DNA from 3 places in the Pelagibaculum spongiae genome. Region 2 is predicted to be linked to each of the others. Evidence: predicted binding sites of a transcription regulator. Region 2 holds the regulator's gene; each other region holds the start of a gene.
What was found. Region 2 encodes sigma-54, which starts transcription at its own class of promoters, with help from an activator protein. Its sites were predicted from a motif close to TGGCACNNNNNTTGCTNT; they were not measured.
Positions count from the first base shown of each region.

Region 1: fliE (flagellar hook-basal body complex protein FliE) is a predicted target of sigma-54. The motif match lies at 3,989-4,006, and genes of this name have one in related genera.
Region 3: ygeW (knotted carbamoyltransferase YgeW) is a predicted target of sigma-54. The motif match lies at 4,717-4,734, and genes of this name have one in related genera.

Region 1 is NZ_QDDL01000007.1:82,088-92,297, reverse strand. It holds gene DC094_RS15775 (hypothetical protein) at 1-152, shown strand, start outside; gene DC094_RS15770 (N(5)-(carboxyethyl)ornithine synthase) at 1,019-2,197, shown strand; gene DC094_RS15765 (CPXCG motif-containing cysteine-rich protein) at 2,576-2,767, shown strand; gene DC094_RS15760 (DUF2199 domain-containing protein) at 2,913-3,398, shown strand; gene DC094_RS15755 (VOC family protein) at 3,499-3,864, shown strand; gene fliE (flagellar hook-basal body complex protein FliE) at 4,051-4,425, shown strand; gene fliF (flagellar basal-body MS-ring/collar protein FliF) at 4,439-6,160, shown strand; gene fliG (flagellar motor switch protein FliG) at 6,162-7,208, shown strand; gene DC094_RS15735 (FliH/SctL family protein) at 7,208-8,086, shown strand; gene fliI (flagellar protein export ATPase FliI) at 8,086-9,420, shown strand; gene fliJ (flagellar export protein FliJ) at 9,480-9,923, shown strand; gene DC094_RS15720 (Hpt domain-containing protein) at 10,050-10,210, shown strand, end outside.
Region 2 is NZ_QDDL01000001.1:577,998-588,207, forward strand. It holds gene lptA (lipopolysaccharide transport periplasmic protein LptA) at 1-225, shown strand, start outside; gene lptB (LPS export ABC transporter ATP-binding protein) at 212-934, shown strand; gene DC094_RS02555 (RNA polymerase factor sigma-54) at 1,204-2,712, shown strand; gene hpf (ribosome hibernation-promoting factor, HPF/YfiA family) at 2,728-3,033, shown strand; gene ptsN (PTS IIA-like nitrogen regulatory protein PtsN) at 3,054-3,524, shown strand; gene rapZ (RNase adapter RapZ) at 3,521-4,378, shown strand; gene DC094_RS02575 (HPr family phosphocarrier protein) at 4,402-4,665, shown strand; gene mgtE (magnesium transporter) at 4,885-6,243, shown strand; gene yjgA (ribosome biogenesis factor YjgA) at 6,281-6,832, shown strand; gene DC094_RS02590 (carbon-nitrogen hydrolase family protein) at 6,892-7,716, opposite strand; gene DC094_RS02595 (YhdP family phospholipid transporter) at 7,716-10,210, opposite strand, start outside.
Region 3 is NZ_QDDL01000001.1:356,878-367,087, forward strand. It holds gene hydA (dihydropyrimidinase) at 1-717, opposite strand, end outside; gene DC094_RS01555 (YgeY family selenium metabolism-linked hydrolase) at 808-2,025, opposite strand; gene DC094_RS01560 (threonine synthase) at 2,100-3,302, opposite strand; gene ygeW (knotted carbamoyltransferase YgeW) at 3,386-4,579, opposite strand; gene DC094_RS01570 (methyl-accepting chemotaxis protein) at 5,271-7,133, shown strand; gene DC094_RS01575 (methyl-accepting chemotaxis protein) at 7,412-9,319, shown strand; gene DC094_RS01580 (transglutaminase-like domain-containing protein) at 9,361-10,131, opposite strand; gene DC094_RS01585 (hypothetical protein) at 10,150-10,210, opposite strand, start outside.

The DNA.
Region 1 (10,210 bases), on a different contig from region 2:
CATTTTCCCATGCGATAGGCAGTTATCTAAATATCAGCGCGTTCAAAGCAAGAGTGAAGCAACAAACACAAGTTTGGCGTGACGCTCAAGTCAGTCAGATTGATCAGCAGAAATCACCGCTACACCAGCCGCCGTCAAAAAAATCTAGTTAAAAGTTCTCAATAAAAATGATTTTAACTTGCCGGATATATCCGGTACTTCTGCTGGGCGCTTTATCGAAATAATCAGCATTAAAATGTATCTGAAGTAAAATGCTCTTAAAATATTGCAGAATGTAGCCATCAAGTTTTGAGTTATTAGTTATAGAAAATATTTTGGGTGGCACTTTGAAAAATAATATATGGCACTTTGAAAAATAGCGCTTTTGAAAAAATAACCATTCACCTTGGGGGCAAGATCACCCTACGACGGCAGGGCATCTATAGCAGGGGCTGGTTCGGGATTTAATGCATGTTAATGTGCGAAGCTCGTGGCATCCAAAAGATCAAAAATTCGAGCCACGAGATTACGAAAATAGCGGTTGAAAAAACCTGCAACGGTAAGGTGCTGTAAAAACACAATAGAACAGAGAAAGAAAGAGAAACTTAAGAATGGCAAGCGCCACCATAAGCGGAGGCGCTCACTCTAAAGTTGAGTTTAAGGATGAATTCGATGGTAAAGCGGCAGTCAATCCTGCATGATGGTCAACCAATGAACTATAAAAGCTGAGTTTAACTGTAAATTTTGAGAATTTTATTAGTATCTTTTTAAAAAAAATTGCTATTAGAATTTCCAGGAAATGCAGTCAACCATCAAGTTCATTAGGCTGATCTCCCCGGTTATTTCTACACAATTTTTTACATACGTTTCTATACAGCATTTTGTCAAGTTTTCTAATGAGCTGTCTATAGAGTCTGCTTACAGCAATGGGATTTCAGAAATCCTGAGCCTACCTACAGATGTTGTGTGTAATGCTGACTTATTGACAGAAGTAGTAATTCGCTGAAAAAGCCAATAACAATAACAAGGACGCAACGACATGAACCTATCAAAAGTAGGCGTCATAGGGACTTCAAGAAAAGAAGATGAACGACGTTTCCCAATTCATCCCGAGCACTTACTGAGAATTCCCGAAGCGCTTCGCCGTCAGTTAATTTTTGAGAAAGGTTACGGCGAACCGTTTGGTGTCACAGATGCTGAAATCGCTGAACTGACTGGTGGCGTTGCCACTCGACATGAATTACTGGCAGATATCGGCACGGTAATTATCGCCAAGCCGGTTTTGGCTGACCTGCAAGAGCTTCGTGAAGGTGGAACGCTCTGGGGCTATGTGCACTGTGTGCAGCAGCAAGATATTACACAGGCGGCGCTAGACCGCAAGCAAACTCTGATTGCCTTTGAAGATATGTTTATTTGGTCACCGAATGGCCAGATAGGGCGCCATACCTTCTATAAAAATAATGAAATGGCTGGCTATTGTGCAGTGATTCATTCTCTGCAGCTTAAAGGTATTGATGGACATTATGGTGATCAGCGCAAAACAATTATTTTCGGTTTTGGTGCAGTTAGCCGGGGCGCGATTTATGCGCTGAAAGCACATGGTTTTAGAGATATTACTATCTGTATTCAACGTACAGAAGATGAAGTTCGTGAAGAGGTCTTGGATTGTAACTACGTGAGAGTCCGAGCCGGTGAAGAAGGTGAGGCCCGTATGGTGGTAGTAGAGCATGACGGTACCGCAAGACCGCTGACAGAATTGATTAGTGAAGCTGATATTATTGTAAACGGCACTTTTCAAAATACTAAAAGCCCAACTGACTTCGTTACTGAAGCAGAAAGTGGCTGTCTTAAACCGCATAGTCTGATTATTGACGTCAGTTGTGATGAAGGTATGGGATTCTTTTTTGCCAAGCCAACCACTTTTAAGAATCCGATGTTTAAGTATCAAAGCATTGATTATTATGCGGTTGATCATACGCCTAGCTATTTGTGGGAAAGTGCAACCCGGTCTATTTCAGCGGCGTTAATTGTTTACTTGCCAGCAGTACTTGCTGGTCGAGAATCTTGGCATGAAAACGAAACAATTCGAAGAGCAATTAACATTGATTGTGGTGTGATTAAAAGCAATGCTATTTTGTCATTTCAACAGCGTGAAGCTGAATATCCACATGCTTGTATCAACCCAGAAAAAAATATTGCTTCTGATAATGTTGTTTGAAGATATTTGCGATCAAATAGGCTGAGGCAGTGTTGCTAACACTACTTGTAACGACATGATTATTGCCGTGAAATGATCTGTCAAAATCGTGCAGTGCAAAAAATAAATCAGTGTTAGTTAATCTAAAAAATTCAGTCTCAGAGCTTTGCTGCTCCAGCTAATATTGTTTAACAATTAACATTAGCTGGGGTAGTCGCTGGTAAAAATATCGAGTTATCCCACACAGTTCAACTCTTGCTAACATCTTGATGAAAAATGCTATTCTCAAAATAACATTAGAGAATAGATATGTTTAATTTCTATTACTCTCCAGTCAGTTAACTATTATCAGGTCTGATTGCTAATCAATTATCTCAAAAGTACATTCAGGATGTTGTTATGAATTCGTTAAGTGAACGTTCAGTTGATTGCCCCTATTGTGGTGAAAAAATTGATGTGTTGATTGATTTTGAAGACATAGGCAATCAATATGTTGAAGATTGTCAGGTTTGCTGCAAGCCTATTGTATTTTCAGTTTCCGCCTTGGAAGATTCGTTAGAGGTATTGGTTCGCAGTGAAGATGATGCTTGATGCTTGATGCTTGTGTTTAATGGCCGTGCCAAGTACGGCAGAATGAAACCTTGCAGATAGCAACAAACTTTTGTTATCAAGCGATCCGGCTATAGCGAATGTTGGTTCTACAACTACATAGATGATTGTTTAAGGAGATATCCAAGTGCAATACAAATGTGCCTGCTGTGGAGAAACGCATGATCACATGCAAGATTTAACATTCGACCAGCCAGAGCATGCTCAATCCATTGCTGAAGAAGAACGAGATGCACGAGTTATATTGGATTCTGATTTGTGTGCGATAGACAAGCAACATTTTTTTATTCGTGCTGTTTTACTCATCCCTGTATTAGAAAGTGAGGAGCATCTTGGGTTTGGTATTTGGATTTCCCAAGAGAAAGCGCATTTTGCCAACTACCTAGATAATTATGACACTAATGAAATTGGCCCTTTCATTGGCAGTCTGGCAAATGAATTAAAGTATGACGGTATTTCAACGCTCAGCCTAAAAACCATGGTCCACTTCCAAGGCAGTGGTCAGCGCCCACTAGTAGTATTGGATCAATCAGACCATCCATTGTATTTGGCCCAAGAAAGCGGCATTACTATGGATCGAGCTTGGGAAATAACTCATGATTATCTTGGCTGACTGGTTCAATAATCAGTTGTATCTGCGAACCATTGCCAAAGGTTCGTCTATTTAACAACCAGCACATTTCATTTAATAAATAACACATTGAGTTAAGAATATGTCTAGTGAAGTAAAACCGGCGGCGTTATTTCTTTATGTTGATAATATACCCGCTGCTTTAGATTGGTACCAGAAAGCGTTCCCGCGTGCGCAGCGTAATTATGTGGCTGAATTTGATTTTACTGTTTTAGATATTGATGGGTTTCAATTAGAAATGGTGCCTTCAGATAGCAAAGTCGCAGCGGGTGCATTTGGTACGGTTCTGTATTGGTCGGTTGAGGATTTAAGCATCGCAATGCAGCAATTTGAGCATTTAGGCGCTAAGCTGTATCGCGGTCCGATGGCAATTGAAAACGGCCTAGGTATTTGTCAGTTCAAAGATCCCTTTGGTAATTTGATTGGTCTACGTGGGCAATATCAATAACAGTCTGGCTAGCTCCTAGTTTAATTATGATCACCGCCAAATCTTCGCATTAGCTACTCGGTTTATGCGTCAAAAAAACCTTCCGCGCTTATTAAATTCCTGTAAATCAATTTGTTGGCAGTCTTGGCACGCTTGTTGAATATCCTTGGTTAGTCTGTCGGAATTTCGACTTCAGGGATAATGGAAATGAGCGGTATCGAAACCAGTCCAATGCTAGCGCAATTGCGAAATCTGCAAAGCCAGGTTCATCAGGTTAACCCTGGTCCAAAGGCAGTTGCTGGATTAAGCGAGCAAATGGGCCTTCAAGGGCTGACTGGGCAAGCACCAGCGATACAAAAAGCTGATTTTAGCCAGCTGTTTTCCCGGGCGATTAATAACGTCAACGACATTCAAAAACATTCCAACATGACCGCCACCCGCTATGAGCAGGGCGATCCTTCAATTGATATTGGGCGGGTGATGCTGGAAAGCCAGAAGTCTTCTTTGGCTTTTGAAACCACTCTTCAAGTGCGAAACCGTCTGGTTAGCGCATATCAAGACATCATGAACATGCCAGTGTAATGGGTAGTAACTAATGGCGGATTCAACTGCAGCAGCCACTGCTGACACTAATATTCAAGCGGGCTCGCCCGCGCCTGATCGCAAAATTCCATTGCCAGGTTTTTTAGGAAAACTGGCGGCGTTGTGGACTGGTATTTCCGAGCTGCCAATTTTACGTCAATTGGGGTTGATGGTTGGTTTAGCTGCTAGTGTCGCTTTAGGCGTAGCAGTCGTTTTATGGTCGCAGCAGCCAGAAAAAAGAGTGTTGTTTACTCGGTTAGATAATCAGCAAATGACCGAAGTAATGGATGCGATGGAAAGACTTCGCTTCCCTTATAGCGTTGATCAATCAACTGGGTTTTTAATGGTTGATGCTGAAAAGCTGCAAAGTGTTCGTTTAAAACTGGCGGCTGAAGGTGTGCCATCAACACCCACTACTGGTTTTGCAGCAATGCAGCAGGAAGAGTCTTCGCTGGGTACTTCAATGTTTATGGAGCGTAAGCGCTATATGCATTCGTTGCAGCAGGAGCTGGCAACCACTATTACCAGTTTAGATGCGGTAAGAAGTGCGCGTATTCACCTAGCGGTGCCACGTGATGCGGTATTTATTCGTGATCGTCGTAAGCCCAGTGCTTCTGTAATGCTTGATTTAATTAGCGGCCGTCGACTTGAAAGATCTCAGGTTCAAGCGATCGTTAATATGGTTTCAACCAGTATTCCTGAATTAACTGCCGATAAAGTGACGGTGGTTGATCAACGCGGTCGCTTATTGTCATCCGATATTGAAAAAGATCCATTAGAAGTTTCTGAGCGCCAGTTTGATTATCGAAAAAAAGTAGAGCAAGCCTACATTGAGCGAATTCAGGATATTTTACGGCCGGTTTTAGGTGATAAAGCGTTTAAAACTCAGGTAACGGCTGATATGGATTTTTCTTCGGCAGAACGGGCAGAAGAAAAATATAACCCGAATCAGTCGGCAGTTCGTAGTGAGCAATGGAATGAAGAAGAAAAAGTTGGCGATAGTCTCAATGGAGGCATTCCAGGTGCATTAAGCAACCAACCTCCCGGTGGTAGTGTTGCGCCAGAACAGGCTGCTGCTGAGGGTGCTGAGGGTGCAGTAGTTCCACTTAAGAAATCTCGACAGGGAACCAAGAACTATGAAGTGGATCGTACTGTCAGTTATGTACGCGGCCCTGTCGGCTCATTAAGTCGTCTATCAGTGGCTGTAGTCATCGATGATTTTAAACAAATCGTTAATGGCGAAACCCAGCAGACTGCACTGACTACCCAGCAATTAGATCGAATTACCGCACTGGTACGAGATGCGGTTGGATTTAGTCAAAATCGTGGCGATAGCGTCACAGTCATTAATACCGCTTTTGCACCATTGCCCCAAGAAATAATTCCAGAAGCAGCACCTTGGTATCAAATGTTATTAGACCCAAGTGTGATGCGTTATTTGTTGGCATTGTTAGTGGTTTTGATTCTGGTGTTTGGTTTGCTGCGGCCTGTAATGCGCGGTCTGGCAGGCGATACCAATAAATTACCGGCAGAGCACGAATTAGACCCCGATTTACTGGATGAAAATGGCGATTTACGCGATGACAAAATTACCTTAACCGGTTCAACCGACCTGCAATTACCGGCGCCAGAAGATAGTTATCAAGCGCAATTAAATGCAATTAAAGCGCTGGCGATGGATGACCCAGGTCGAGTAGCCATAGTGCTGCGCCAATGGATGAAGGAGGGCGAGTAACATGGCTGAAAATGAACTGGCAACGAGTGATGCTACAGGGCTTGATGCAATTAAAGGCATGGCTGGCGTAGATCGCGTTGCGCTATTGCTGATGACGATTGGTGAAGAAGGCGCTGCTGAAGTAATGAAGCAGTTTGAGCCCAAAGAAGTACAACAAATTGGTATCGCGATGGCCAGTTTGAAAGATGTAAAGCGCGAAGCGATTTCGGGTGTTTTAGATGCATTCATGGCCAATGTTGAAGGCCAAACCAGCCTCGGTATGGGCTCGGATGAATACATTAAGAAAATGCTGACTCAGGCGCTGGGTGAAGAAAAAGCCGGCTCAGTGATGGATCGAATTCTGATTGGTGCCAACACTAAGGGACTAGATACCTTGAAGTGGATGGATGCCCGCCAGGTAGCAGATATTATCCGTTACGAGCACCCGCAGATTCAGGCAATTATGGTGGCTTATTTAGAGCCAGACCAAGCAGCAGAAGTGTTGTCGTTCTTCGGTGAAAAAGTCCAGTTGGATATTGTGCGGCGAGTGGCTTCATTAGACACCATTCAGCCAATTGCACTGCAAGAATTGAACGACATTATGGAAAAGCATTTCGTCAATGGCAGCGCTGGTGGACAAACTTCTGGCATGGGTGGCGTCAAAACTGTGGCGGATATGCTGAACTTCCTCGATTCAAGTATGGAAGCGCCATTAATGGATGCGATCCGTGAAATTGATGAAGAGCTTGGCGTTCAGATTGAAGATTTGATGTTTGTCTTTGACAACATTGGCGACATTGATAGCCGCGGTATTCAAGCACTGTTGCGTGAAGTTGAATCTGAAACGCTGGTGCTGGCCTTGAAGGGTGCAGATGAAACCATTCGCGAGAAAATCTTCGGCAATATGGGTAAACGTGCGGCTGAATTCTTGCGTGAAGATCTGGATAACAAAGGGCCTGTTAAACTGTCTGAAGTTGAAGGTGCGCAAAAAGAAATTATTTCGATTGCTAAACGTATGGCAGATTCTGGTGAAATTACACTCGCTGGTAAAGGCGAGGAGATGCTCTGATGCTGATCAGCAACAAAGAGCAAACCTCAGGTGTTATCGCTGCTGAAGATGTCACTGAATTAACCAGTTGGGATTTGCCCTCAGTTAATGGCCCGGTAGTGGAGAATTGGAAAGATCAGCAGAAAGAACAGCTGGTTCAGGCGCGTTCTGAGTTGGGTCTCAAACCGGCGGTTAATCAGATACAACAAAAATCTGTGCAACAAAAAAAACAGTTGCAGCAATCAAAAATCCGCCAGCAGATAAAAGACGTGCGTCAAAACGCCAGTAAAACAGGCTTTAAAGAAGGGCTTATTAAAGGTAAGGAAGTTGCTTTTGAAAAAGGCTTTCAGCAAGGCATGGGGCAAGGTTTAGCTCAAGGTATTGAACAGGGGCGAATGCAAGGTTTAGAGCAAGCTCAAGCAGAGCAGCAGCAATTGTTGCAACAGCAGCGAGTCGAATTTTCTCAGCTGATAAGTAGCTTGAAACAAGGCTGGTTGTCAGGGTCAGATGCTACTAATTCAAATTCGCAGCTTGATCAATTGCAGCAAGAAATTTTGCAAATGGTTGACTGTATTTCTCGCCAGGTAATTGGCCAACAATTAAAAATTGCGCCGGAACAAATTTTGGCCGTAATTCATGAATCATTAAAGCTGCTAAACCAAGCAAAAAATGCTCAGTCAGATGAACAGCCGGTCACTATTTATTTACATCCCCAGGACGTCGAATTAATTCAGCAATTAGCGCCGGCAGAAGCCGCCAATTGGGTTTTGGAAATGGATCCGGAGATTACTCGCGGCGGCTGTCGTGTATCTCGAAATGTATCTGAAGTCGATGCCACTTTAGAGCAGCGTTATAGCGCTATCGCCGCCAGCTTGCTTGATTCTTCTGGAGCGCTTTAATGCAAGATTTAATTAAAAAGTTACAGGCTCGCCGTCAAGATATTGAGTCGAGTAAAAGTGGCTTGCAAGTGAGTGGGAAATTAACTCGCATGGTTGGTTTGACTCTGGAAGCACAAGGTTGCGTTAGCCCGGTGGGTAGTCGTTGCAAGGTCGAGTCTGCCTCGGGCGAATCATCGATGGCTGAAGTAGTTGGTTTTGATACCAATAAATTATTTTTAATGCCAATTGGACCAATTGAAGGTTTAACACCCGGCGCAAAAATTATTCCTACTGGAGAAACTGCATCGGTTCCGGTGGGCGATATGTTGTTAGGCCGAGTATTAGATGGCGCAGGTAAACCGCTAGATGGAAAAGGTCCATTAATCGGCGCCCAAAAAGCTTCGCTAACCGGTAAGCCGATTAATCCATTAGGCCGGGCACCAATTGAAAAACCACTCGATGTCGGAATTCGGGCAATTAATGCTTTGTTAACGGTCGGGCGAGGCCAGCGGATGGGGCTTTTTGCCGGTACTGGCGTTGGTAAAAGTGTTTTGCTTGGAATGATGACTCGCCATACCGAAGCCGATGTGATTGTGGTTGGGCTGATCGGAGAACGTGGCCGAGAAGTTAAAGAATTTATTGACCATATTTTAGGGCCTGAAGGTTTGCGCCGCTCTGTAGTGGTTGCTGCTCCGGCCGATGAATCCCCTTTAATGCGTTTACAAGGCGCCATGACCGCGACCGCAATTGCCGAATATTTCCGTGATCAAGGCCTGAATGTGTTGTTGCTAATGGATTCTTTAACCCGATTTGCTCAGGCACAGCGCGAGTTAGCTTTAGCGATTGGTGAACCGCCTGCTACTCGCGGTTATCCGCCTTCAGTATTTGCCAAATTACCGGCGTTGGTAGAAAGAGCCGGTAACGGGTTGCCTGGTGGTGGATCGATTACTGCGATTTATACCGTACTCACTGAAGGCGATGACCAACAAGATCCAATTGCCGATTCGGCGCGGGGTATTTTAGACGGTCATATGGTGCTATCGCGGCATTTAGCTGAGTCGGGTCATTATCCGGCAATTGATATTGAAGCCTCGGTTAGTCGGGTAATGAACCAAGTGGTTACACCGGAGCAGCAGCAGTTGGCTTTGCAGTTAAAAAGCATGTTCAGTGCCTGGAGTCAGAGCCGTGACCTGATCAGTGTCGGTGCTTATAAACAGGGCAGTGATTCACAAGTCGATCAAGCTATTGCATTAATGCCGAAAATTAAAGAGTTCTTGCAGCAAGATTTTAGACATTCATCCAATTTTGAACAGAGTAGCTCACAGCTTCAGCAGTTAATGAATTCAGCCAGTTAATTTTGATGGGTCGAGCATAAGCTAGGGCAATGCTATACGACCAGAAAAGGAGTTATTTTATGAGCGATGGTTTAGAAACCTTAATCGATCTGGCAGAAGATCGTAAAACACAGGCGCAGCGGCAATTGGGTGATGCACGAACCGTAATGGCGAGTGAGCAAGCCAAACTGAATCAATTAGAAGGCTTCGCTGACGAATACCGTGAGAGCTTCAATTTTCGTGCAGGCTGTGGCATGAACCCACAAAAGCTGATCGCTTACCGCCAATTTCTTAACCAGCTACATACCGCAGTGTCACAACAGTCGGATCATTATCAAGCCAGTGATTTGCGAGTTAATCAGTGTGTGGGTGATTTACAAGATAAGCGTAAGGATTATGAAAGCCTTAACTTATTACGCCAGAGACGTCGGGATACCGTTGTGAAAATTGAAGTGAAAAAACAGCAAAGAGAAGCTGATGATTTTGCAATGCGGCGCTTCCGTTCATTTGCAGAAAGTGAGTAGTTGTCTGTTTTTCGGCGTATTTGGTAAAAAGATGTGCGCTAAATTACGATTTTATCTGGCCAGACTGTAATCTGCTGCCATAATTCACTTTATATCATAGGGATATGTTCACCTGCGGGGATGCACATGATAGGGCAAAGTGAAATGCAGCATCTGGACAATGAGGTTCTGGATGAATTGCAGGATATAATGGGAAAGGATTTTTCTCTGTTAATTAGCACTTTTGTTTCTGACTCTTTGCACAGATTTGAATCTATGCGAGATCATTGGGTTGCAGGTGATATGGT
Region 2 (10,210 bases):
GGTAATGCGATAGTGAACGCACAGCAAATCACTTACGACAGCCGAACTCATCAGGTTCGCTCCAGTGGCGGCAAAGATCCAGGCGAACGCGCCACCATTATTTTGCAGCCCCAGAGCTCACAACTGAATTTGGTGCCTAACAACAATAGCGATACATCAACTACCTCTGAGCCAAACAACGCCGAATCTTTAAATCAAAATGAGAGCAGCAATGCAGGTTCTTAAGGCGCAAAACCTGGCCAAAAAATACGGCCCTCGCCAGGTGGTTGCCGATGTCACTATTGAAGTAAAACCAGGCCAAATTGTCGGTTTACTCGGCCCCAATGGCGCTGGAAAAACCACCTGTTTTTATATGATTGTTGGCTTAGTACCTTGCGATAGCGGCAAGGTTATTCTGGGTGATGAAGATCTGACTGGCATGCCGATGCACCATCGCGCGCGCCGTGGTATTGGTTACCTACCCCAGGAAGCATCGATATTTCGCAAGTTGTCGGTCGAACAAAATATTAAAGCGATTCTCCAACTAAGAAATTTAACTGCCGCTGAAGAACGTAAAGAACTCGAACATTTACTGGAAGACTTCCAGCTGACTCATATTCGACATTCTGCTGGCATGGCATTATCTGGCGGAGAAAGGCGTCGGGTTGAGATCGCCCGTGCATTAGCGGCAGCACCTCAATTTATTTTGCTTGATGAGCCCTTTGCTGGTGTCGATCCTATTTCGGTCAATGACATTCGAAAGATCATTCAACAATTACGCGACCGCGGCCTTGGGGTATTAATTACCGACCACGGTGTTCGTGAAACCTTGTCGGTATGTGAACATACTTATATCGTTAGCAACGGCCATGTAATTGCCGAAGGTGATGCAGAAACGCTAATGCAAAACCCTCAAGTTCGACAAGTCTATCTCGGTGATGATTTCAGTCTTTAATAGCTGCGATCTAACCATGATCATCGATACCGTCGGGGCAGCATCCAACCAGTAGATTATTGATCATCTGATAATCGTTGTTTTTTGCTGCATCAACTGTGTATTCCGCTAAAAGCAACCCCATTTCTTACTATATGCAATTTTCATGACACAGTGCTTTGAAAACCTTATATTTCAATGCCTGAATCATAAAAATGACTAACGTGCAAGCTTGCTGAAACGCACCGAAAAAGGTAACTTTCAGTCATTGCAGTTTATGCGGGATCAGCATGAAACCTATGCTACAACTTCGCGTCGGCCAAAGCCTCAATATGACGCCCCAGCTGCAGCAGGCGATTCGCCTTCTTCAGTTATCTTCACTCGACCTACAAAGTGAAATTCAGCAGAATCTCGACAGCAACCCAATGTTGGAGCTGACCGAAAATGATGCTGAACCATCGGTCAATGCTGAAGCAGACGCTGCCGAAACCGCGCAAAAAAATGAATCTGAGAGCGCCATTGATAACTCGGTTGATTTGAGCGCTGCCACAGAAATTCAACCAGATTTGCCGGTCGACACCCAATGGGATGATATCTACCAAAGCTCATCACCTTCTAGCTCTGGCCTTTCTCGCTCTTCCGCCCAAGACAATAGCGACTTTGAAAGCAATGCCGCTGCCGATGAAGATCTACAAAAACATTTGTCATGGCAAAGTTCGGTCGCCCATTTCAATCCTAAAGATGAATTGATTGCCGAAGCAATCATTGAGTCAATTGATGAGCAAGGTTATCTGCAGACCAGCTGCCAAGAGATTCTCGATACGGTCAATCAACAATTGAAAGAGCTGCTCCCTGCAGATGAATTAGAATTGCTGAACTTGGATGAGATTGAAGTGATTCGCCATCGTATCCAACAATTTGATCCGATTGGCTGTGCTTCTATCGATTTGCGCGATTGCTTGATGGTCCAGTTAAAACGGCTCGATTCAACTATCCCTTCACGCGCCGATGCGATCAATATTGTTGACCGCTACATGAAATTACTCGGCAGCCGGGATTATCGTCAATTAATGCGGCTAGCTCGTATCAAAGAGCCACAACTCAAACTGGCGTTGGAATTAATTCAAGGGTTAGACCCAAGACCGGGTGGCAATATCGCGACGAATAACACCAGCTATGTGGTGCCTGATGTTTTTGTCAGCAAGTGCAATAACCGCTGGATGGTAGAATTAAATCCGGATACGGCACCAAAAATTCGAATCAACGATGGCTATGCCTCTTTGATTCGTCGCGCCGATAACAGCCGCGACAATTCATTTTTAAAAGATAATTTACAAGAAGCCCGCTGGTTCTTAAAAAGCCTTGAAAGCCGCAATGAGACACTACTCAAAGTGGCTACCGACATTGTTCAACACCAACAAGGTTTTCTAGAATATGGCGATGAAGCAATGAAACCATTAGTGTTGCACGACATCGCAGAATCGGTAGGAATGCATGAATCAACCATCTCTCGAGTCACTACTCAAAAATTTATGCATACCCCTCGCGGGATTTACGAACTAAAATATTTCTTCTCAAGCCATGTTAATACCACCAGTGGTGGCGAGTGCTCTTCTACTGCGATTCGTGCCTTGATTAAAAAGCTGGTTGCTGCAGAAGATGCCAAAAAACCACTGAGCGATAACAAAATTGCCGAGCTATTAAAAGAACAAGGTATCAAAGTTGCCCGACGCACTATCGCTAAATATCGGGAATCTTTATCGATACCACCCTCCAATGAAAGAAAACAATTAATCTGAACAGGAGCAGAAGCTATGCAACTGAACATCACAGGGCACCATTTGGAAGTTACTCCCGCGTTGCGCGAACACATTGAGGAAAAACTTGATAGAATCCGCCGCCACGGATCCAAGATCAGTAACACACATGTTGTCTTGAACGTTGAAAAAGGTCGCCATACGGCTGAAATTCAAATGAACGTAGAAGGCGCTCAACTAGTTGCCAACTGCGAATCAGATGACATGTACCGTGCGATAGATTCGATGACCGATAAGCTTGATCGTCAGATAATCAAGCATAAGGAAAAACACTTACAACATAATCATGGGCAGGGGCATTAAGGCCTCTGACACTGGAAGCAATGCAGTTAATTGATATTCTGACGCCTCAGCGTACTCGTTGTGGCGTAACAGGGGTTAGCAAGAAGCGAGTACTTCACTTAGTGAGTGAAGTACTCGCCGAAACACGCCCTGAAATTGATGCTTTAAATGTTTTTGATCATCTAACCAAACGTGAAAAACTTTCTAGTACTGGGTTAGGAAATGGCGTTGCTATTCCCCACGGCCGTTGTGATTGTATTGAAGACATTTTGGCTGTGCTGATCAAAACCGATGATCCAATCGATTTTGACAGTCCAGACAGAAAACCGGTTGATCTAATATTTGCTTTGCTAGTGCCAACACAAGCCTGTGATGAACATTTGCAAGCCTTATCAGCATTAGCCCAGTTACTTGATAGCGAACAAACCCGACAAAAACTGCGTGCCGCCAGTGATTCAAAAGAACTCTATCGGCTGGTATGCGAACTGGACCAACCGAGAGCGAGTGCATGAGTCAATTGCTGATAGTCAGTGGCAGATCTGGATCCGGCAAAAGTATTGCTTTATCGATCCTTGAAGATCTCGATTATTACTGTGTCGATAATCTTCCTCTGGCACTGGTTCCTCAGCTGACTCAACTCATTGAACAGCAGCATAGCTATTCAAAAATTGCCCTTGGTATCGATAGCCGAAATCTGGCTGAAGATTTTTCTTGCTACCAACAATTGCTGGAGAATTTACAAAGCCAAGGTACCGAATGCAGCACTTTGTTCTTGGACGCAGAAGACGCCGTTTTACTAAAACGCTTTAGTGAAACCCGTCGTAAGCATCCAATGTCGAGCGAACAAATATCTCTAACCGAAGCAATCAATCTGGAGCGACCGCGGTTAGAGCCTATTGCCGCCAGCGCCAGTTTTCGTATTGATACCAGCCACCAAAGCATCCATCAGCTGCGCAGTGAAATTAAAAAAAGATTAGCTGATACGGGTGGTGAAACTATGGTGCAATTCTTATCTTTTGGATTTAAAAAAGGCTTGCCTAGCGATGCCGATTTTGTATTCGATATGCGCAGCCTGCCAAACCCACATTGGGTACCAGAATTGCGGCCACTCACCGGACTAGATGAACCGGTAGCTAATTACTTATCCAGTCAGCCAGAGGTTCAGCAGATGCTGAATGACCTGCGCAATGTACTTAAAAACTGGATCCCATCGACCGTTGCTAGCAACCGCAGCTATTTAACCATTGCTATAGGTTGTACTGGCGGACAGCATCGTTCGGTGTTTATCGCCCAAACACTCGGCAAGGAATTCGCCGACTTGCAACATTGCAAGGTCATGATTCGACACAGGGAACAAAATCCATGAACAGCCTAACCAGCAGCATATCTGTGGCACTTTGTAATCGTAAAGGTCTCCACACTCGAGCAGCCGGCAAACTAGTGGCCGTTGCCAGTCAGTATGATTCATCACTCAAAGTAAACTTTAACGGCCGCTCCGCCGATGGCCATAGCATCATCAACCTGCTCACTCTCGGCGCGCCGGTAAACTCAGTATTAGAGTTGGTTGCTTGCGGTGATGACGCTGAACCTCTGCTAAAAGCAATTCATCAGTTAATTGCCTCTGGCTTTGACGAGCAGGAAGAAACCTCTTAAAGCAGCATCCAGAGCTTTCGAATCCTCAACGGATGCTCTATCATTACGCCGCGCGAGCTTGACGCAGTAAACCGCATTATAAGTCAGCGTTTCGGGGCTTTGCCAAGGTATTAAATACACCCATTGGCATGACCAACCTGGATCAATATCCAGGATCCCCGATCATCTTGCCCTAGTCACAAATCGGCCTTACCAGAGCCAGCATCCGGGGGATTAACTGTGCCGGAAAGCATCGAAAAGCAGGATCTACAGCTTCAACTTCAGGCAGTACATGAAGCCCTGGATTCGGGCGCGGCTAACCATGCCCGTCAGTTGCTCGCTGGTCTGGACAGTAGCGAAGTTGCCCACCTACTGGAATCTATGCCAGGCAAACCCCGCAAAGTTTTATGGGAATTGCTCAGCGAAGACTTCCAGGGTGATGTACTGCAATACCTGGGCGATGAAGTTCGACAAAGCTTCCTCAGCCGAATGCAGCCAGATGAAGTCGCTGCGGTTATCGAAGGCCTGGAAACTGATGACATTGCAGACATCCTGCAAGAATTACCGGATCAGGTTTTCCAACAAGTTTTGCTGTCAATGGACGAGCAAAATCGCCAGCGACTGCAAACGGTATTGTCTTTCCCGGAAGATACTGCCGGTGGTTTGATGAACACCGACACCATCACAGTACGTCCAGATGTAACATTGGAAGTAGTACTGCGGTATTTGCGTCTGCGCGGTGAACTACCCGAAGCCACCGATAGTTTATTTGTGGTTGATAGCAGCGATCGTTTTGTAGGTGTTTTGCCTTTAGCGAATGTATTAACTCGCCACCAAGATGATTTAGTACGCAGTGCAATGCGCGACGATATCGAAGCGATTCCAGCCGATACTGACGCACAAGAAGTTGCCACATTATTCGAACGCCGAGATTTAATCTCAGCGGCGGTTATCGACGATGAAGATCGACTACTCGGTCGTATCACCATCGATGACGTAGTTGACGTTATTCGAGACGAAGCCGAACACTCACTGCTAAGTAGTGCAGGTCTTGATGAAGATGAAGATACTTTTGCTCCTGTCGGTAGCTCAGCACGCCGCCGAGCACTTTGGCTAGGAGTAAACCTGCTGACGGCATTAATGGCTTCAGCAGTAATTAAAATTTTTGAACCGACAATTCAGGCAGTTGCTGGATTGGCGGTTTTAATGCCGATTATCGCCAGCATGGGCGGCATCGCAGGCAGCCAAACCTTAACCTTGGTAGTGCGCGGTATGGCACTCGGTCGAATTGGTGATTCCAACGCTCGTTGGATGCTCGGCAAAGAAATGGCAGTCGGTGCCTTGAATGGATTATTATGGGCGCTGGTGGTTGGCGGCGTTGCAGCCTTTTGGTACGACGACTACGCCTTAGGTGGCGTAATGGCAATGGCAATGCTAATCAATTTATCGATTGCAGCTGCCGCCGGCGTTTTATTACCGATCGCAATGGAAAAAGCAAATATCGACCCAGCTTTGGCTGGCTCTATGGCATTAACCACTGTGACAGATGTAGTAGGTTTCTTCTCCTTCCTTGGACTAGCCACCCTGCTACTTATTTAATTTTCATTTTATATTTTCAGTTTAAGTTGTGAGAGATATGCAAGATTTTGAAGATCTGAACCCGGTACAGCCGGAAGATGATAGTGAGCGGGTTTCTAAAACCCGAGTCAAGCAGGAGATGAAAGATCTTCAACAGCTAGGTAAAGAATTGGCTGCTTTGCCAAAGGCCAGCTGGAAACGTTTGCCTCTGGAAGATACCGTTTTAAAGGCATTGAGTGATAGCTTGAACATTACTGCCAATATCGCTAAAAAGCGGCATTTCCAGTATCTCGGCAGATTGCTTAGCAAATATGACTTTGATGAAATCAAAAGCACCATGATTCGTCTCAAGGCCGGCCAGCTTAGCAAACCAAAAAAACCAGTTGTACCACCGACCAAAGCAGAGTTGTGGGTTGAGCGTTTGCTTACTGATAGCAAGCAAGCATTAACTGAATTGTTGAACGAATATCCGCACGCGGATCGTCAAAGAATCAACCAATTATTGCGTAATGCGGCAAAAGAAATGAAGCCGACAGAAGAAGGTCAAATACCAAAACCTGGCAAACAGGTTACCGCCTTAAAGCAGGCAATTTCGAAGTTGGTGAAATAATTACTTTTGCCGCAACTTCTCTGTGTTGCGGCAAAATATTAAAGCAAGCAAACTGTTTTTTAGAGCTTACAATGCTGCAATACAGGAAAAACTTTCTGATATTGTTTTCTAACGGATAAATCCAGCTCGGCAATCACTAAACCTTCACCTTTAGCCTGCTGATTTAAAATTTTGCCATCATAGTCAATCACCATCGATTGCCCCCAGGTTTCTCGGCCATCCGCATGCACGCCGGCCTGCCCGGCTGCCAATACAAAACACTGGTTTTCAACCGCTCTAGCCTGCAGCAATAATTGCCAATGTTTCTTGCCAGTCACCTGAGTAAATGCCGCCGCATTCACCATCAAGAAACAGCCTTGAGCGGCCATTTGTCGATACAATTCAGGAAAGCGCAAGTCATAACAAATGGATAACCCGACTTTCCCCCATGGAGTTTCTACCACTACTGCTTCAGGTTCGCCCGGATAAATATAACCAGATTCTCGATATTGCTCACCACCCGCTTCAACATCAAACAAATGGATTTTGTTATATTGCTTGACTAGCCGACCTGAATTTGAAATCACCTGCATCGCAGCATAATGTCGATTATTTTCTGGACTAGAAATTGGCATGCTGCCTGCAATAATCCATAGATTATATTTCTTTGCCGCTTCTTTTAACCAAGCTTGAATTAACTGCTGGCTTTGTTGCGCATGCTGCAATCTTTGACCAGCAGAAGACGCCATTAATGAAAAATTCTCTGGCAATAAAACCAACTGGATTTCTTGTTGCTGAGCTTTTTCTAATAAGACTTCGACGCTTTTCTGATTGTCCTGCCAATTATCACTGGAAACCATCTGCAGCGCAGCCACTTTCAATATGGATTTGTTTTCTAAATCCATTATTTTGCCTGCCCTGCAGGAACAGACGCTTTCTCTGAAGATATTGGATCTAATTGCGGATCATCCCAACTACCATGTAATCGGTAATCAAACTCGCTGACTTTTTCTAACGGCTTATCTAATAGCCGATTACCAAACCATAAATACAAACCTACGGCGGGGTTTACAGCGAGTGCTGCAATAAAAGCCAGTGAATTACCTACAGGTGGGATAACTCGAATAACCTGTTCATAATCCCTCGCAAAAAGGCCTGTTCGACCTGACAAGCGAACTTTAGCAACTGGGCCGTCAATTACCGTGTTATTTGTATAAGCATTACCATGATCAATATTGAAATCACCATCTAATCGATCAAAACTAAAGCCATCTTTATATAAATCGGTAAAGTCAAAACGCAGCCGCCTCAACAATGCTTTTAAGTTAATTAAGCTGACTAACCGCCCTGCCGTTTGAACATTGGTAATATCTAACAAACGCCCTTTAGTTACATTAAAGCGTAGGCTACCGTTCAATCTAGAATAATCAAATTGCCACGGAGAACCACGCCAACTTAGTAAAAGATGTCCTTGGCCAGAAGCAGCGGCCAATGTTTTTGAAACACCCAAGTCTGCCAATGCTTCGCCAGTATTTTCACTAGTCAGCTGGAAATCCAATTGAGTTTTACTTAAACGAATATGGTTTTGGCGATCTGAACCCGCCCCCCAACTAGCAAAACCAGTTATATTTAAATTAGCAGCATTTACTATTAAATCTTGCAGCTGATTACCACCATGTTCTGCCAATAAGTTAAAACTCACTTTACCCAAGTTTTTTTGTTCAAATTGCAAATCATCACTGGAAAACTTCATTGCAGGTAAAGATCCCACTTCGATGTCATCAAACCAGCGCGTTGGTTTTTCGCTATTTGCCAGAGTGACTTGCGAGCCGACTTCAGCCTGGGACTGCTCTAATTCAGTTAGCAAATGTAATTTTTCTAAATCAACCTGATAAGACAACATCGGCTGCTTAGTTACGGTGCCTATGATTTGATCGCTCGCAAGCTCTAACGCCCAACTATATGGCGTTCCCGACAAATCCCCCTTAGCATTGGTAATGATTTGATCTGCAATTATTGCCGAAGCAACCTCAAACTCAAGGTTAGAAAAAACATCTAATGCTGCACTAGAAATTTGTTCAACTTGCTCATCTATCGCAATTCTTTCGGCTACTTGATTAGCAGCTGATTGAGCAACTGTTTCAATTATACTAGGCTCGAAAGCAGTTAAATTTTTAGATTTTTTTTCAGGTTTTTGATCTGAAAATAGCCACACAAGATTGTCTGCCAATTCTACAATATCTAGCGATTCAGCTTTTAATTTTAACTGGAGCTGATTTTTCGGGTAGTAGCTTTTATCCAATGGAATATCACCTAAAACTAAAACCCCTTCTTGTTTTAATTCGCCTTTTCGCCAAATCATTTTCAATCTATCTTGTAGCTCAACCTCAGCCTTGAGCAATTCAGGATAATAGCGAACCTTTAGTGCTGCTGTTTGATTTTTTTCTTTATAGAAAGGTGTAATAAACGGCAGTACTACCCCTTTCATGTCAGAATAAATATCTAATCGCTGTTTTTCAGTGTCTATTAAATAGCTCGCAGTAAAATTAGTTTTTCCCGGTATTTTTCCAAGAAATTCTAGGTCAGGCACTAGTATTGGCAGGTTTGCCATAGCCATTGAAGATTCTAGCAGTATTTGAGCCGCATTATCTCGATAATCAATTGTCACTTCTGCTGGCTGATCAAAAAATATGCCTTGCAAGCCCGTCGCGTTAAAATCCTTTTCACTAAACCTCATTTGACCACTAACATCGGTTAAACTAATCGGCTGATCAACCACACTGAAACGACCCTCAGTGACGTCAATATCACCCACAACAGTGGTATCTCCACCATCTTCCAAACCAACCGTTAACCCTAATGCTAATGACAATTTTCCATCTAGCTCTAGCGCATCAAATACTTCACCGAGAATATTATTTAACGGAGAAGTGCGAATATACTTTACCCCGGCCTTAACTGGCCCTTTAACATCGGCCGTAACATGTAGCTGTAAATCTGGCTCTGAAAAATTATTAATCCAGACCCTTCCGGCATCCGCTTGGGCACCAGCATCTAGCCTTGCATGGGTTGCAGTAATATCCATGCCATTACCACGAAACACTAATTCAGTAACGACATCATGCAAAGCTGGCCACTCTGGCAAAAACTGAAACTCTCCATCAGTCGCATCAACTCTGACCTCGAACAAACCATCCGGCTGCTGATGCCATGGAAAATTTGCTAACTGCCCTTGAACTATCACACCACCTTCAGCTTTACCGTCAAGAATGCTTCGATCTAACCAACGAACTAGACCTCGCCCCATAATGCCCGACGGTAAATACAAACCAACTTGATTTGCTCGTGCTTGGTGCAAACTAAACAACCAAGATGACCATAATGGCCGCTCTGGTGAAT
Region 3 (10,210 bases), 220 kb from region 2:
TGCCTCACATTCTGGTGGGCGGCTTAATGCATGATAAATTGGCCCAGTATTTCCTTGGGAAATATATTTCTGCTGCAACCAGCTAATTGCTTGATCATTTTCTGGGTGAACACAGGCTAAGGCATCCAGCTGACCTAACCGTTCAAGCACACGAAGCACTTCGCCATCGTTAAGCTTGTGTTTATAAGTTAAATAAAGTTTAAAACTGGAAATACCTTCTTGAAGTACCATCGATTCCATTTCATCAAGAATCGAATCATCAACATGTTGAATGACGCCATGAAAGCTGTAATCGACCACTGCTTTATCTGCTGCAAAAGCATGATAACGTGCTAATTGATGGTGGAGATTGCAACCTTCAGGGCCAAAGCCCATATGGTCGATAATCGTAGTGGTGCCGCCACAGGCTGCCGCAATTGTGCCTGATTCAAAATCGTCACAACTTTGCGCCAACCCCACATCAATATTGAAATGGGTGTGAGCGTCGATGCCACCGGGCATTACATATTTACCAAATGCATCGATCTGCTCGGCATCAGGCCGAAAAATTGATGGCGCGATTTCGGCGATCTTACCGTCTTCAATTAAAATATCGACATGGCTGGTACTATCAGCATTAACCAAAGTTGCATTTTTAATTAAAGTGGCGCACTTACCGCCCTCTTTCGCCAGGTTATTATCACTATTAATCTGAGCGTTTTTTTCTGCGGCTGACATAATTTTTCCTCTGGGATTAAACACCCGACTCGAAACATTCTGAGTCGGGTGAATCATGCCTAAGTCAGATCTTGTTTTTAACCAGATCGATTACGCTTTATCCAAATACATCAGCGGAATAACTGCGTACATAGCGGCACAAGTAACCAAATCTTCTTTCCAAGTTTTCTCGTTAGGGAAGTGCGCTTCTGCTTCCTTACCAGGGCCAAAGCCGATGCAAGGAATACCATGGCGACCCATGATAGATACGCCATTGGTAGAGAAGGTCCACTTATCAGTACGAGGTTCTTTGTCGAACAACAAGCGATAGCTGTCTTCCAGTGTTTCAGTCACTACGTGATCCGATGGAATCACCCATGAAGGGAAGTAACATTCAGTTGGGTAAACTAGACCTGTGTATGCTGGGCGATCATAGTTGTACATGGTCACTTCACCTTGAGCCGCTTGTACTGCTGGCAATGCGCGAATTTCTTCCAGCGCTCCTTCCCAGCTCTCACCTGCAGTCAGGCGACGGTCAATTGAAATAGCGCAGCTATCTGCAACCGCACAACGACTTGGTGAAGTGAAAAACACTTCTGAAACAGTCAAAGTACCCTTACCCAAGAATTCATCATCACCTAGATTTTCACTAAGCACTTTGATTTCGCTAAGGATTGGAGCCATTTTAAAGATTGCATTGTCACCACGTTCTGGCGCAGATCCGTGACAAGAAACGCCCTTCACTTCAACACGAATTTCCATCCGACCACGTTGACCGCGGTAGATGCCGCCATCGGTAGGCTCAGTAGACACTACAAACTCAGGCTTAATACCGCTTTGTTCGATAATGTACTGCCAGCAAAGACCGTCACAATCTTCTTCTTGAACGGTACCGGTAACGATTAACGTATAATCATCTTCCAGCCCTAAATCTTTAATGATCTTACCGGCATAAACCATTGAAGCCATGCCGCCTTCTTGGTCTGATGCACCACGACCTACAATGATTTCGTCGTCTTCAAAACCTTCATAGGGATCGTAGTTCCACAGTGATTGGTCACCAACACCGACTGTGTCGATGTGTGCGTCCATCGCAATAATCCGCTCACCATGGCCCACATAACCTAATACGTTGCCCATTGGATCGATTTCAACCTTGTCAAAACCAACCTTTTCCATTTCTTCTTTAATGCGCAATACAACTTTTTCTTCATCGCAAGATTCACTAGGAATGCGAATCATATCGCGCAAAAACGCTGACATATCAGCACGGTAACCTTTAGCTTTCTCTAGCACTTCAGAAAAAGGAATGACTTTTTTATCGCTCATTTGATTCACCTCAAAACTTAAATACTGATTAACAATTAACGCTTAATAATTAATGCTTTTACCGAAATACCTTTTCAGGCTTCGCTTACCAGTAACTCATTAATTGAGCCTATTGGCTCAGGTAATAGTGGATTACCTTTCGCTGCGGTAGCCGCATCTTTAAGTCCATTGCCGGTTGCCAAAACTACAACTGTGCTGTCAGCTGGCAACTGGTCTTTTACTGCCAACAAACCAGCAAACGCCGTTGCACCTGCTGGTTCTGAAAACAGTCCACTCGATTCAGATAGATACTTTTGCGCTTTTAAAATGGCGTCATCTGCCACTCGAATACAGCGCCCATCGTATTGCTTTAAATAACCCAATAATTGATAGCCATTAGCTGGCACATCAACACTTATTGAGTCGGCAATCGTGGTGGCAGAAATTTTTTCGAAATGCCCTTTTTCCATCGCAATACACAAGGCATCGCTATTAGATGATTGCACCACCCAAATAATCGGCATTTCATCAATTACACCCGCTTCGATTAAATCACGGAAACCCTTGTAAACACCGCCAGCAATACAACCATCGCCCGTCGCTACAAAAACATGGTCAGGTGCTTTTTCCAATTGACGGACCATTTCAATGGAAACGGTTTTCTTACCTTCAATCGTCATCGGATTAAAAGCAGTATTTCGATTCATGCCACCAAATTTATTACTGTAATCCAGCGCGAGTTCGCAAGCCCGGTCATAATTACCGTCAACCAGAATTAAATTGGCACCATATTGTTGCGCCTGAATCATTTTTGCTGCTGGTGCAGCCTTTGGCAGAAACAAGGTAACCTTCTGACCTGATGCTGCTGCAATACCGGCCATGGATGAGCCCGCATTACCGGTGGATGCCAACACAATTTCATTAATGCCATTTTCTTTAGCAAATGCTGAAACCATCCAGGATGCACGATCCTTGAACGAACTAGTTGGGTTAGCACCATCATCCTTAATAAATAAATTATTTAACCCAAGCGATTCACTCAATCGAGTCGGTGACCACATCGGCGTATTGCCAACAGGGATGGGGGCAAAGCTTTGTTTAGAAACAGGTAACCAATCACGAATATCACTCAATGAAGTACCAGACAAATCACTTTTTCCTTTAACAGAAAAATCAACTTCTAATACACCACGCAGTGGTTCATTTACTTTTTGCTTACTTTTACAAGCAGGACAAAGCATCAAATCAGTTGAGATTGGATAGTGAGTGTGACATTCATTACAGCGATACTGCGCCATTTTTAAGCTCCTGAACTCCCAAAGTACCCGGGATTAAAACCCCGGTCTGCCTTAAAAAGGCAGACCGGAACACCGATCAACAATTACTGCGCTTCTACACGCTTTTGTGAACGCTCGATTAGCTCTTTCAGTACTTTTGCTGGCTCAGCAAACTTACGGTTAAAGATCATTGAAGCAATAATGAATGGCTTCCAACCCGCTTCTTTATAAGTGTCTACTAGGTATTTATTAAATACGCCTTCAGTCACTTCGCCTTCTTTACAAGAAACACCGGTAATATCTGCTGGTAAGCAATGCATATATAAAGCTTCACCGTCTTTGGTCTGCTTCATCATTTCTTCGGTGCAATGCCAATCTTTATGCTGGGCATTTTGTGCTAGACATTTCTCTTCTAAATGCTTCAGCCCTTCTTGGTCATTGGCATATAACAATTCTGTACGCTCGCCCATTACCTGATATGGCGCCCAGGATTTAGGGTAAACAATGTCGGCATCTTTAAATGCTTCTTCCATGCTGGCTACTTGAGTAAAAGAACCGCCGCTGGCCTCAGCATTGTGCTTAGCGGTTTCAACGACTTCAGGAATCAGGTCATAGCCTTCTGGGTGGGCCAGCGTCACATCCATACCAAAGCGAGTCATCAAACCGATAATGCCCTGAGGAACTGACAGTGGCTTGCCGTAACTTGGAGAATACGCCCAAGTCATTGCAATCTTTTTGCCTTTTAATGCTTCTAAAGAACCGAAATGCTCTTTTAACCATGCCAAGTCCGCCATTGACTGAGTTGGGTGGTCAATATCGCACTGCAGGTTAACTAATGCAGGGCGCTGGGCCAGTACTTCATTTTCTTTACCGAAGTCCAATGCATCAGCTACTTCACGCATGTACTTGTTGCCATGACCAAGATACATATCGTCACGAATGCCGATAACATCTGCACAGAAAGAAATCATATTGGCTGTTTCACGAGTAGTTTCACCGTGAGCAATCTGGCTTTTGCCTTCGTCTAGATCTTGAACTGCCAAGCCCAATAAATTACATGCTGAGGAATAAGAAAAACGTGTCCGGGTAGAATTATCACGGAACAAAGAAACACCTAGGCCAGAGTCAAATACACGGCTGGAAATATTCTGGTTACGCATTTCACGCAAGGCATCTGCAACCAGCAGCACTTGCTCTAACTCTTGCGGGGTTTGCTCCCAAGTCAGCAAGAAATCTTTCAGGTGCAACTCAGAATCCAGTGATTCAATCTGTTCAAGCAACTTAGCTAAATCGGACATGATGGGTTTCCCTTAATCTGATAATTAATAAAATCAGTCGATACGCTCAACACAATCGATACGTTCGACGCTGAGAAAGCTCCCTACCGAGTCCATCAAATATGCAAGGAACCAGGAGCGTCTCGCTTGCCAGATACAGTTCAATTTGCGTGCCAGCTAGGAAAAACCAAATAAAATTAAATAAATAACCAATAACAAACAACAACTTAAAACTTTATCGCATTAGTGTTCAAAACAACCTATGCATTATCGAAATCTAATTAGTGAATCAACGCTAGCGGGTTTATCAGTTTGATCTTCAGCACTACAAAACAGGAATCAATATGAAAATTTGAGTGGGATCTGAATCTGCGAGATGGGCTTAACTCATTAATAAGCTTCACATCCAATTTTAATTATCAAATGGTCATACCAGACGAACTAGCTACTAACACCAAAATAAAATAATTTTAATCAAACGATAGCTAAGCGAATCCTTGAAACTAAATATTGATTACAATTGTGTTTTATCACTTATGATCGATTGAAACAAACGATTGTTTGCCGCAAAAGCGGTATTTTTTTGTCGCCGTTCATCTGTTTTGCTTTCAAGTTGTTAGGTCCTAAAGCCGATAACTTGTTATCAGGGCACATCAGAGAGCAGGCTATGATTCATCTCAGTTTTAAAGCTAGGATCTATTTATGTGTGGGAATGGCAATTTTGCTTTCCCTGTCGACTACCAATTATCTAGCTTATAAAGAATTCGAAAAAAATATTGCCAGTAGCGCTAATAGCTACTCGATGTTGGTACTCGACTCACAAGCCAAAGCAATATCTGCCTGGATAAGAGCCAAACAAAGCCTAGTCACTGCCTCAGCAGAATTTCTTGCTAACAATCCATCTTCCGAAATGATTATTGCCAATGCTCGGCAAATGGTGGTGACCGGCCAATTAGAAGAAGCCTACATTGGCTATGAAGATGGCAGCGCCTATACCAGCCAGAAAGGATTGCTTGATGCCTCGAGTTACGATCCAAGAGTTCGCCCCTGGTACGCCGATTCCAAGCAAACCCGCCAACTAGTAGTAACTGATGTCTATGCAGATGCTCTCACCGGCAATAATGTGATGAGCATTGGTATGCCAATCATTATTAATGGTCAGTTTTCCGGTTCTGTTTTAGCCGATATCAGCCTGGCTGAAATTACTAAACGAGTGCAATCAATTCAGTTTAAAGGTGGCTATGCCCTTTTATTCGATCAAAAAGGTAAAGCACTGGCTGATTTCGCCGGCGTTAAAAAAGACGGTTCTTTAAGTGGTTCAGACCCAGAATTGCGAAGCTTAGAAAAAGCGATGATCAGCCAAAACTCTGGCAGCTTAGAGTATCAATTAAATGGCGATAATAAAGTCGGCTTCTTTAACGACATTGAATTGGGTGATGGTAAAAAATGGAAGCTACTGGTTACCGTTAACCAAGAAGTAGTTTACGAAGAGTTAAATGAAGCGGTTAGCTTTATGCTGCTGTCAACGCTTGGCTTTACCATTTTGGGCGTTGCGATTACGATTTTAGTATTAAACATTCTCTATCGCCCTATCTTAGTCTTAAAGCAAATGATTCAAGATTTAGCGGGTGGCGAAGGTGATTTAACTCGTCGTTTAAAAGTCACTAGTAAAGATGATCTTGGACAGATTGCACAAGGCGTAAATACCTTTATTGGTAATTTACAATCGATGCTGAAGGAAGTTTGCCAATCCACTGGTTCAATCGCCAGCAATATCGATCAAATCAGTAATATTACTCAAGCAAACCAGCAGGTGTTAGATCGCCATAGCAGTGAAACTGAGCAGGTCGTTTCTGCCGTCACTGAAATGAGCGCTACTGCGTCAAGTGTTGCCAATAGCACCGCCGATGCCGCTAGCCACACTCAGCAAGCGGCTGAAGAATCATCTGCTTCACAAAAAGTAGTCAATCACGCGGTTGATAATGTTCAATCATTAGTCGAACAAGTTGACCATATGGCCCAGCGCATCCAAACCATGCATCAAGATACTTTGCAAATTAGCTCAGTATTAAATGTAATTGGTGATATTGCAGAGCAAACCAATTTATTGGCATTAAATGCGGCAATCGAAGCCGCTCGAGCTGGCGATCAAGGGCGCGGCTTTGCAGTCGTTGCCGATGAAGTTCGCGCATTGGCAGCAAGAACTCAAAAAAGCACCGCTGAAATTAATAGCATGCTAGATCAGCTTAATCAGGCTTCATCTTCAGTTGAAAATGCCATGGGCAGCACTCGACAATCTTGTCAAAGCACAGCAGAAAGTACCGCTGAAGTGACCAGTAGCCTAACAACCATTAATCACACCATTTCCAACATCAACAATTTGAATATTCAAGTGGCCACCGCAGCAGAAGAACAAAGTGCAGTCGCCGATGAAATTAACCGAAACTTAGTTAATATTCGAAACATTGTTGTTGAATTAAATTCTCGTGGTGGTGAAACTGGACAATGCGTTGAAAACTTAGTTAGCACCAATCAGCAATTGGAACAGCTAATCGGAAAATTTAAATTAGATTAGCCGGTAAAACTTTTTTTCAAACGCTATAAAACGGGCCTCGGTCCGTTTTTTTTCAGCTTTACCTTTACGATAAGTAACACATAAAGATTCAACTAATTTTACTTAGCAGCAATTTGCTAACATCTGTTGATTGATCGCTGACAATAACGTGACATGTTTTCAATATCGGGCGTAATTTATTGACGTAAGTAATACTTTCCCAGTAAAAGAATCGTTAAATTGCTGACAAAATCTCTTGCCGTACTGGCGCCCTGCTTTTAACCCGAGTGACCTATTGAATGAATAATCTAAGCTTTAAGGCACGAATTTATTGCTGTGTCGGTCTGGCCATTATGTTGTCACTTTGCGCTACCAACTTTATGGCTTATCGCGGAATTGAAAAATCCATTTCAAAAGCAGCCAATGACTATTCAATACAAGTGCTCGATTCTCAAGCACAGAGTATTGCCAGCTGGATTGATGAAAAAAATCGTCTGGTAGATGCTGCTAGCAATTACCTCAGTCAGGTTAAAAATCCTGAAGCAATCATTCAAAATGCCCATCAAATAGTTGAATCTGGCCATTTAGAAGACGCTTATATTGGATGGGAAAATGGCCAAGCAATTTCAAGCAAAAATGGCAGAATGAATCCAGATGCATACGACCCTAGAACTCGACCTTGGTATATTCAGGCAAAAAACGCTCGCGCTCGAATTATCACCGATGTTTATATTGATGCCACCACCAAAAAAAGCGTAATTAGTATTGGTAAGCCTTTTACAGAAAATGGCCAGTTCTCTGGTGTGGTATTGGCAGACATCAGCCTTGAAGCTGTCACGGAAAAAATTCAGAAAATTCAGTTTGATGGAGGTTATGCATTATTATTCGACCAAAATGGTCAAGCATTGGCTGATTTTGCCTCAGTAAAAAAACAAGGCACCCTTTCTGGTTTAAGCAACGAACTGGCAGATTTAGAGAGAGCAATGCTTTCCCAGAAATCTGGTAGCGTTGAATACACCATGAATGGCGATAATAAAATTGGCTTTTTCAGTGACATTCCCCTAGGCAATGGCCAGCACTGGGAACTGCTAGTAACTGTTAACAAAGCAGTGCTCTATCAGCAGTTAGACAAAGAAGCGACCCGCATGATATGGATGACATTATTGTTTACCGCAATGGGGGTGTTTTTTACCACCATGGTGCTCAATGTTTTATATCGTCCAATTATCAGTTTAAAAGCAGTCGTTCAAGATTTAGCGCGTGGTGAAGGTGATTTAACCCGTCGATTATCAGTTGATAGCCGCGATGACTTAGGGCAAATCGCACAGGGTATTAATACCTTCATTGAGAATCTGCAACAAATGTTGCTCGATGTAAAACAAGCCACCGGCCATATTGCATCTAATGTTGGTGAAATTGACGGTATTACTCAGGCTAACCAGAAAGTGTTAAATCGCCATAGCAGCGAAACCGAGCAGGTAGTTTCTGCCGTTACCGAGATGAGCGCAACAGCATCTAGTGTTGCCAATAGCACAGCCGATGCCGCAAGCAACACTCAGCAAGCAGCCAATGAGTCAGAAATTTCACAGCAAGTGGTTGGCCAGGCAGTCACTAATGTCGCAGCACTGGTAGATGAAGTCGATGCAATGGCACAAAAAATTCAGGATATGCATCAAGATACCCGCCAGATCAGCACGGTATTAGGGGTGATTGGTGGCATCGCTGAACAAACCAATTTATTAGCATTAAATGCAGCAATTGAAGCAGCACGTGCTGGTGATCAAGGCCGTGGCTTTGCCGTAGTTGCCGACGAAGTACGCGCACTTGCTGCTCGAACTCAGCAGAGCACTTCTGAAATTAGTCAAATGCTGGATAAATTAAATAGCGCCTCTTCACAGGTTGAGCATGCAATGGACAATACTCGCCAGTCTTGTCAAAGCACTGCTGATAGCACCTCTGAAGTCACTACCAGCCTTGGTGCAATTAATAGCACCATTGGCAACATTAATAGTTTAAATATTCAGGTAGCCACTGCTGCTGAAGAACAAAGTGCCGTCGCAGATGAAATTAGCCGCAACCTGGAAAATATCAGAAACATTGTTCTGGAATTAAACCAACGTGGCAGTGAAACCGGTAATTGTGTTGAAAGCCTGGTAACAGCCAATACCCAGCTGGAAGGTCTGGTTGGCAAATTCCGTTTGCAATAATTTTTTTGATGGTGCGTATACAAAAATATACGCACCATCAATCAGGCTGGCTTTTGATAAAAATCAGCCAACAAATGCGTACAGTTAACTTTAATCGGCAATTTTTTTTGAAAAACTTTTGGCTGGTTTTCGCCGATAGGCACCAGCATTAATTGCCCTGATTGGGGCTTTTCAGGATTGATCCGTGCATCATATGAAATAACGAAATAGAAAAGATAAGGATAAATCCATTCAAAATAGCTCATCGGCAACTCGCTTGTTTCATCCGATTGCTCAAGCTTGGAATTCAGAACAATTTCAGCCTGTAGCTCGATGGCACTCAGTGGCATATTATCTTTGCAGACCATTACCCCCATTTGTGGATCGACCATAATCCACTTGTTCAAATCAGGAGAAAAGAACTCAGTTACAGCATGAGCTGCGCCACTCTCTCGGGTTTCTACATCAGCCCTTGCCAACCAAAGTATACGCGAAACAAGTCCAACAGCATTAAGCACTGCATTCAATACAATTGAATATTCGACACAGCGAAAACGTTGTCCTTGCAGTGCTTGCTCGATAATAGATATCGGGTCTGATGATTCAGGTTGATTGACCCCATCATGCTGCCACAAGCCATGTACCCACTGTGTGAGTATTCTTACCTTGCTGTAGCTATCCTGAACCTTTGCAGTTTTTTCCAGCAATTGAAAACGGCTGCGCATTTCTCTGAGATAGGGCTCATCATAAGATGAGTAAATGGGTTGGAAGTCGGCCATCGTTGTCTTTGAAAACTCAAGGACAACTTTTCTTGCTAGAGTCTCATGCGACATAACCACCACCGTAACCGGTCATTTTAGGACGTTCTGTTTTTGATCGACTACCAGGCTATTTATTTTTGAAAAAATCCTC